Rhodoligotrophos appendicifer: one gene and its partner. The protein of the gene in region 1 interacts with the protein of each later gene in a pairwise test. Links are inferred from orthologs where the notes say so. Each region holds a gene or a part of one and is shown in the gene's direction. Other genes may lie near its edges.

Region 1 (3,055 bases):
ACTGCATCCTGATCATCATGGCGATGATCGACGACGCCCTCGCCAGGGAGATCGAGGCCGCAGCCTTTGAGTACGGGATGGACGTGCTGGTGGAGGTGCATGACGAGGCGGAACTCGCGCTCGCCCTGCGGCTCGACTCGCCGCTGATCGGCATCAACAACCGCGACCTGAAAACCTTCGAGGTGCGGCTAGAGACCACCGAGCGGCTTGCACCGATGATCCCGAGGGACCGGATGATCGTAGGGGAGAGCGGGATTTTCACGACGGCCGATCTCGAGCGGCTGGCGCGCGCCCATGTCTTGAGCTTCCTGGTGGGCGAGAGCCTGATGCGGCAGGACGACGTCGCCGCGGCGACGCGGATGCTGCTCCAGGGCGCAAGCAGCGACAAGGAAGGCTCATCATGACAGAGTCCCGCGGCCTCACCCATCTCGACGACAAGGGCCGGGCGATGATGGTCGACGTCTCGGACAAGGCGGAGACGGCGCGCATGGCGCTGGCCGGCGGCAGCGTCTGGATGAAGCCGGAAACCCTGGCGATGATCCTCGCCGGAGACGCCGAAAAGGGCGACGTCATCGCCACCGCCCGCATCGCCGGGATCATGGCCGCCAAACGCACCCACGAGCTGATTCCCCTGTGCCATCCGCTCGGCATCACGAAGGCCGTTGTCGAGTTCGAGGTCGACCGCGACGCCTCGCGGATCGACGTCACCGCCCGGGTCAAGGTCAATGGCAAGACCGGGGTCGAGATGGAAGCGCTGACGGCGGTGAGCGTCGCCTGCCTCACCCTCTACGACATGTGCAAGGCGGTGGATCGCGGCATGCGCATCGGCGACATCCGCGTCATCGAGAAGCTCGGCGGGAAATCCGGACATTACCAAGAAGGCTGAGATGGCAAACCTCCTGCCCGTGAAAGACGCGTTGCGCCAGATCCTTGCGGACGTGGTGCCCGTGGGCGAGGAGATCGTCGCGCTGGATGACGCGTTGGGGCGGACGCTGGCCATGCCGGTCATCGCAGAGCGCGATCAGCCGCCGTTCCATGCCTCCGCCATGGATGGTTACGCCGTCCGCTTCGAAGACGTGGTGGGCAAGACGCCGATGCTCAAGCTGGTGGGCCTCTCCCGCGCGGGACACGGGTTTGCCGAGCGGCTGAAGCCGGGAGAGGCCGTGCGCATCTTCACCGGTGCTCCCGTGCCGGAGGGCGCAGATGCCGTGGTGGTCCAGGAAAACGTCACCGCCGATGGCGACAGGGTGCAAGTGAACGAAGCGGAATCGCGGCCGCGCCACATCCGGAAGAAGGGGTTGGACGTCGCCCGCGGCGACATGCTGATCGCGGCGGGGACTCTGCTGACGGCGCGGCATATCGGGCTCGCGGCTTCCGCCAACCAGGCGCATCTCGCGGTGCGGCGCAAGCCGGTGATCGCCATCCTGCCGACCGGGGACGAGTTGGTGGAGCCGGGCTCGCTGCCCCGCGACGACCAGATCCTGTCCTCGAACAATCATGCTCTCAGCAGCTTCGTACGCAGTTTTGGAGGGCTGGCCGTCGATCTGGGCATCGTCGGCGACACGCTTCCGGCACTGGAGGCTGCCATCGAGCGGGGCCTCGATGCCGATGTGCTGGTCACCATCGGCGGCGCCTCGGTGGGCGATCACGACCTGGTCCAGGAGGCGCTGGTCCGATCGGGCCTGAAGCTCGCCTTCTGGCGGCTGGCGATCCGGCCGGGGAAGCCGCTGATGTTCGGCCATCTGGAGGGAAAGCGGGTCCTGGGCCTGCCGGGCAACCCCGTCTCGGCCCTGGTCTGCGCCCGGGTGTTCCTGCATCCGCTGATGATGGCGCTGCTCGGTCGTACCGCCGGCGACGATGTCGAGACCGTGCCGCTGGCGGAGGGGCTCAAGGCCAATGACGAGCGGCAAGACTATATCCGGGCGAAGCTCGTGCGGGACGCCGGCGGACGGCTCTGCGCCCGGGCCATGGAGATCCAGGACAGCTCCATGCAGCGCAGCCTCGCCAATGCCGACTGCCTGATCATCCGGCCGCCCCATGCCCCCACCGCGGAGGCCGGCAGCGCGGTGGAGATCCTGCGGCTCGACTTCTGAGTCGTTGCCGCTTAGCCCTGCGGCTTCCGGTACCAATCGGCAAGGACGGCCGGCGCATCGGTCCGGTTGCGGAAATCCTCGCGGATCTCGTTCCAGGCGAAGCGCATCGAGCTCTCGACGATCTCACGGTCGTATTTCTTCAGATCTTCCGCGATGGGCGCCCATTCCACCAGGGCCTTGGGGCTGTGCGTGAAGGCGCTGGCGCCGGCGGCGATGTTCTCCCAATGGGTTTCCGCCAGGCGCTGCTCGAACGCCGCCGTCCATGCCCGAGGTGCATCCAGATCCTGTACGCTCTCGCTGTTGTCGGCGAGCCCTGACCGGTAGCAGGCACGGGCCATCGGATCGCGGGCCGGCGCCTCGCTCCGCGAGGGCGCCACATGGGCCACCGCATGGATGGTCAGGTCGGACAAGGACGCCGCGAAGATGTTCATGTTGGCGATCCGGATGGAGACGCTGAAGACCTCGTCTTCGAACATCTTCGGATAGCCCATCCCCATGCGCTCCTTCAGATAGCCATAGAGCTTCTTCTGGGTGACCAGAGCCGAGCGGGTGCTGGCGAAGTGAAAGAGGCGCTGAACCGTGTCGATGGGTGCCGTGTCGTGGCGCGACGAGAATCCGGCTGCGAGATCTATCACCCACCTGGCAGCGTCGATCAATTGGGCCGGGATTTGCTTCATGGCTCCAGATGAAACATCGAAAACAACAATGGAATGCTACGATAGGCTTATTTGCGCAATTGAAATCCGCTTGTAATCATTGTGCAGGTACCGATTCCACTTAGGAAGCGGGCCTCGAAATGCAGGGAACACATTTGCATTTGAGAGAGGGGAGGAACATTACATGTCCAGTACAGACACTGGTGCCATGGATCGCCACTGGATCAAGACCAGAAACTTGACCTATGTCGTCCTCGCGCTGTGGGCGCTTTTCGGAATCATCATTCCCTGGAACGCTGCGTCCCT
Region 2 (3,026 bases), on another replicon or contig:
TTCTCCGCGGGCTGCGTGGGCGGCGTCAGGCTGAGGACCTTGGCGAAGTTCTCGGCCTGCTTGTTGGCCGCGCTGTGCGCCGAGATCATCATTTCGCCATAGGCGCGCACCTTCTCGTCCTTGGATTTCTCCAGGGACAGCTTGCCGAGGGAGATTTCCGCCAGATTGATCTCGATGGCGCGGGCAACAAACTCCTTGTCGTCCATATCGGCAGAGGCGGGTGTGGCGAGAATGAAGACTGCAAAGAGGGAGGTTAGGATCCGGGACTTCATGGACGCGCTCCAGTCATGAGTTCGCGGGGGGCGAGTGAATAACGGCGGCTTTCCGGGTTCGTTCCGCTCATGTTCATCATCCCCGCTCGATGAGAAAGACCCAAAGATCCCCGTTCCTCTCGGAAGAGAGGAGATGATCGCCGCTTTCCCGGACGAAATTGGGGATGTCGATCGAGGCAAGAGGATCCGTGCAGGTGACCTCAAGACGCGATCCCGAGGGCAGGGCCCGGAGCGCCTTGCGGGTCTTGAGGACCGGGAGAGGGCATTTCAGGCCGATGAGGTCGAGCTTTGACTCGGTCATGATTTCAAGGCGGCGAGAGGCTGAGCGGATTTGAGCAGGAGATCGGCGATCGCATCCACATCATCGAGAGCGGCGCAGGGGGGCGCGTCCTGGGGAACGACATCCGTCACCAGCCCCAGAATATGGGGATCGTCGGGGTAAAGGAAGGGTCGACCATTCGCAGTCCGATGAACCTCGACCTTGGCGTGGGCGGAAAACTTGAAGCCCTCCACGATCACCAGATCCACCGGCGACAGGCGTGCGAGAAGTTCCGGCAGGGCGGGCTCGGGCGCATCGCGCAGCTCGTGGATCTGAGCCCAGCGACGGGCGGAGGAGATGATGACCTCCGTCGCACCGGCTTGGCGATGGCGCCAGCTGTCCTTGCCGGGGATGTCGAGATCGAACTCGTGATGGGCATGCTTCAGGGTGGAGATGCGCAGGCCCCGGGCGCGGAAATGCGGGATGATGCGGGCGATGAGGGTCGTCTTGCCGGCGCCACTCCAGCCTGCCAATCCGATGAGCCGCATGCCACCCCGCGCGAAAAATGGTATCTGGACAGTTTCGGCGACAGGGTCAAGCCAGGCGGGCGATGAAGACAGGTGGGCGCGCAGACACGATCGGCGTGGTGCTGGCGGGGGGACGCTCGCAGCGAATGGGCGGCGGTGACAAAGGGCTCCTCGCGATCGGCGGACGGAGCCTGCTCGAACGGGTGATCGCGCGGCTCGCGCCGCAATGTGCCGGGGTCGTTGTGAATGCCAATGGTGACCCCGCGCGGTTCTCCGCGTTCGCGCTGCCGATCGCTGCCGACAGCGTGCCGGGATTTGCCGGACCGCTGGCGGGGCTGCTGGCCGGGCTCGACTGGGCAGCGGCGCATCACCCGGAGATGCCTCAGGTGGCCAGTGTTTCCGGGGACTGCCCGTTCCTTCCCCGGGATCTGGTGTCGAGGCTCGCCGAGCAAATGCAGAGCGCCGGAGCGCCCATGGCGATCGCACGATCGGGTGCGCGACTGCATCCGACCGTCGGCCTGTGGGATGTCTCACTGCGCGAGAACTTGCGGGAAGCGGTCCTGCAGCGGGGTCTGCGCAGGGTGCAGGACTGGCTTCAGAGCTTCGATTACGTCGTCGCAGACTGGGAGACGACACCGATCGACCCCTTCTTCAACGTCAACCGGCCCGAGGACCTGCAAAGGGCGGTGCAGTTTGCGGGACTGGTCGACTGACCGCGGGCGTCAGGTGGCCGCTTCGGCGGCGCGTGGGGCCGACCGGGTGCGTTTGGCCGGACGCGGCTTGGCCTCTGCTGCCGTCGAGGCTGCGGCGGGCGCAGACTGCTTGGCGGCGCGTTCCGAGCGGCGGCTGCGTTCGCGATTGGCGCGGCTGAGGGCCCGGCTGAAGGCCGATAGCTTGCGGCGGCTCTCCTCGTCGCCGTGACTGTCCTGGCTGCCGCGGCCCTTGGTGCGGAACTCGATCCGGCGCTGGCTCGACACCGAGCGCGCCCAGTCGCGGCGGCCGCGAAGCTGCGTGATCAGACCGGCGAGGTCGTCATCCCCCAGATTGCCGATATCGGTGCGGCGCGTCTGCTCGACGAGTTCGAGCTCCGCGGCGTCGAGGACGCGACGGTCCTCCTTCTGTGTGGCCGCCATGGGGCCTCCTTAAATGCTGTTCAGGTGCTGAGCTAACGCCGGCACGCGGGCGGAGTTCCCCTCAGGGATCCGCCAGGATGCGCCGTCGGCGGCCAGCGTCAGGAGCCGGTGACGATGAGCGGGAAGGAGATTGCGGTCTTGGGCAGGGTGCCGAGCCTGACCGTCACCTTGCCCGTGGCACCGGCGGGCAGGGCGATGCTGCCGCGAAAGGGAAGCATGCCATAGGCCGTGCCGCTGGGCCGTCGGCGACGGTCAACGGAGACGTCGCCCTTGGCGATGACGCGACCATCATCGCCGAGAACGGCAAGGGCCACTTTGCCATTGCGGTAGAAGTAATCGGGAAGCTCGCCTGTCAGCTGCAGCGGGGAGCGGGTGCTGGCGCCCGGCTCCGGGGTGTCGAGAAGGGCGAAGTGGCCCATGCCGCCGGCGGGGTCCTCGACCCTGAAGGGCATGACCGGATTGCCGCCGAAGCGCTTGCGCCAGGCGGGGGTGAGCAACGGCGCCAGGTCGCGAGCGGGCACCACCACGTGATAGGCGCCCTCGGAGAAGGGGCCCACCACATAGGGGCCGAGATGAAAGGCCAGGCCGCCGATCTTGCCCGGCTGGCTGGAGGGCACGAAGGTCATGGTCTCCAGCGGCAGGACGAAGCTGTCGAGCCAGAAATCATCGTGGCGCGGATCGTAATCCTTGCCGAGCTTGGCCTGCTTCTGCGCCTTCACCCCCGCCCGGACGCGATCGGTCAAGTCCTTGAGGGCGGCGCCGGTGTCTGCGGAGCTGCCGATGCCAAAAAGCTCGGATGCCGAAATCTCGGCTTTGCGGCGAAGATCGTAGTTCA

Evidence for each region. Proteins that work in one complex are often made in the same cells at the same time.
Region 2: the proteins of FKM97_RS13805 (region 1) and mobA interact in binary tests that used the Escherichia coli proteins (3 or more experiments, as listed by UniProt). The link is inferred for Rhodoligotrophos appendicifer from one-to-one orthologs.

Annotation. Positions count from the first base shown.
Region 1 is NZ_VHKL01000005.1:414,149-417,203, reverse strand. Bases 6-2,990 are described here. They hold FKM97_RS13805 (molybdopterin molybdotransferase MoeA), read left to right. Parts: upstream 6-887; coding sequence 888-2,093; downstream 2,094-2,990. Other genes in these bases: FKM97_RS13795 (DUF4212 domain-containing protein), read left to right, coding at 2,934-2,990; FKM97_RS13800 (hypothetical protein), read right to left, coding at 2,105-2,770; moaC (cyclic pyranopterin monophosphate synthase MoaC), read left to right, coding at 401-886; trpC (indole-3-glycerol phosphate synthase TrpC), read left to right, coding at 6-404. Outside these bases: more of trpC, read left to right, coding at 1-5; more of FKM97_RS13795, read left to right, coding at 2,991-3,055. UniProt on the Escherichia coli protein: Catalyzes the insertion of molybdate into adenylated molybdopterin with the concomitant release of AMP.
Region 2 is NZ_VHKL01000003.1:392,592-395,617, reverse strand. Bases 1-2,956 are described here. They hold mobA (molybdenum cofactor guanylyltransferase MobA), read left to right. Parts: upstream 1-1,141; coding sequence 1,142-1,771; downstream 1,772-2,956. Other genes in these bases: FKM97_RS08805 (DUF3298 and DUF4163 domain-containing protein), read right to left, coding at 2,290-2,956; FKM97_RS08810 (hypothetical protein), read right to left, coding at 1,781-2,191; mobB (molybdopterin-guanine dinucleotide biosynthesis protein B), read right to left, coding at 570-1,079; FKM97_RS08825 (sulfurtransferase TusA family protein), read right to left, coding at 349-573; FKM97_RS08830 (DUF4142 domain-containing protein), read right to left, coding at 1-272. Outside these bases: more of FKM97_RS08805, read right to left, coding at 2,957-3,026. UniProt on the Escherichia coli protein: Transfers a GMP moiety from GTP to Mo-molybdopterin (Mo-MPT) cofactor (Moco or molybdenum cofactor) to form Mo-molybdopterin guanine dinucleotide (Mo-MGD) cofactor.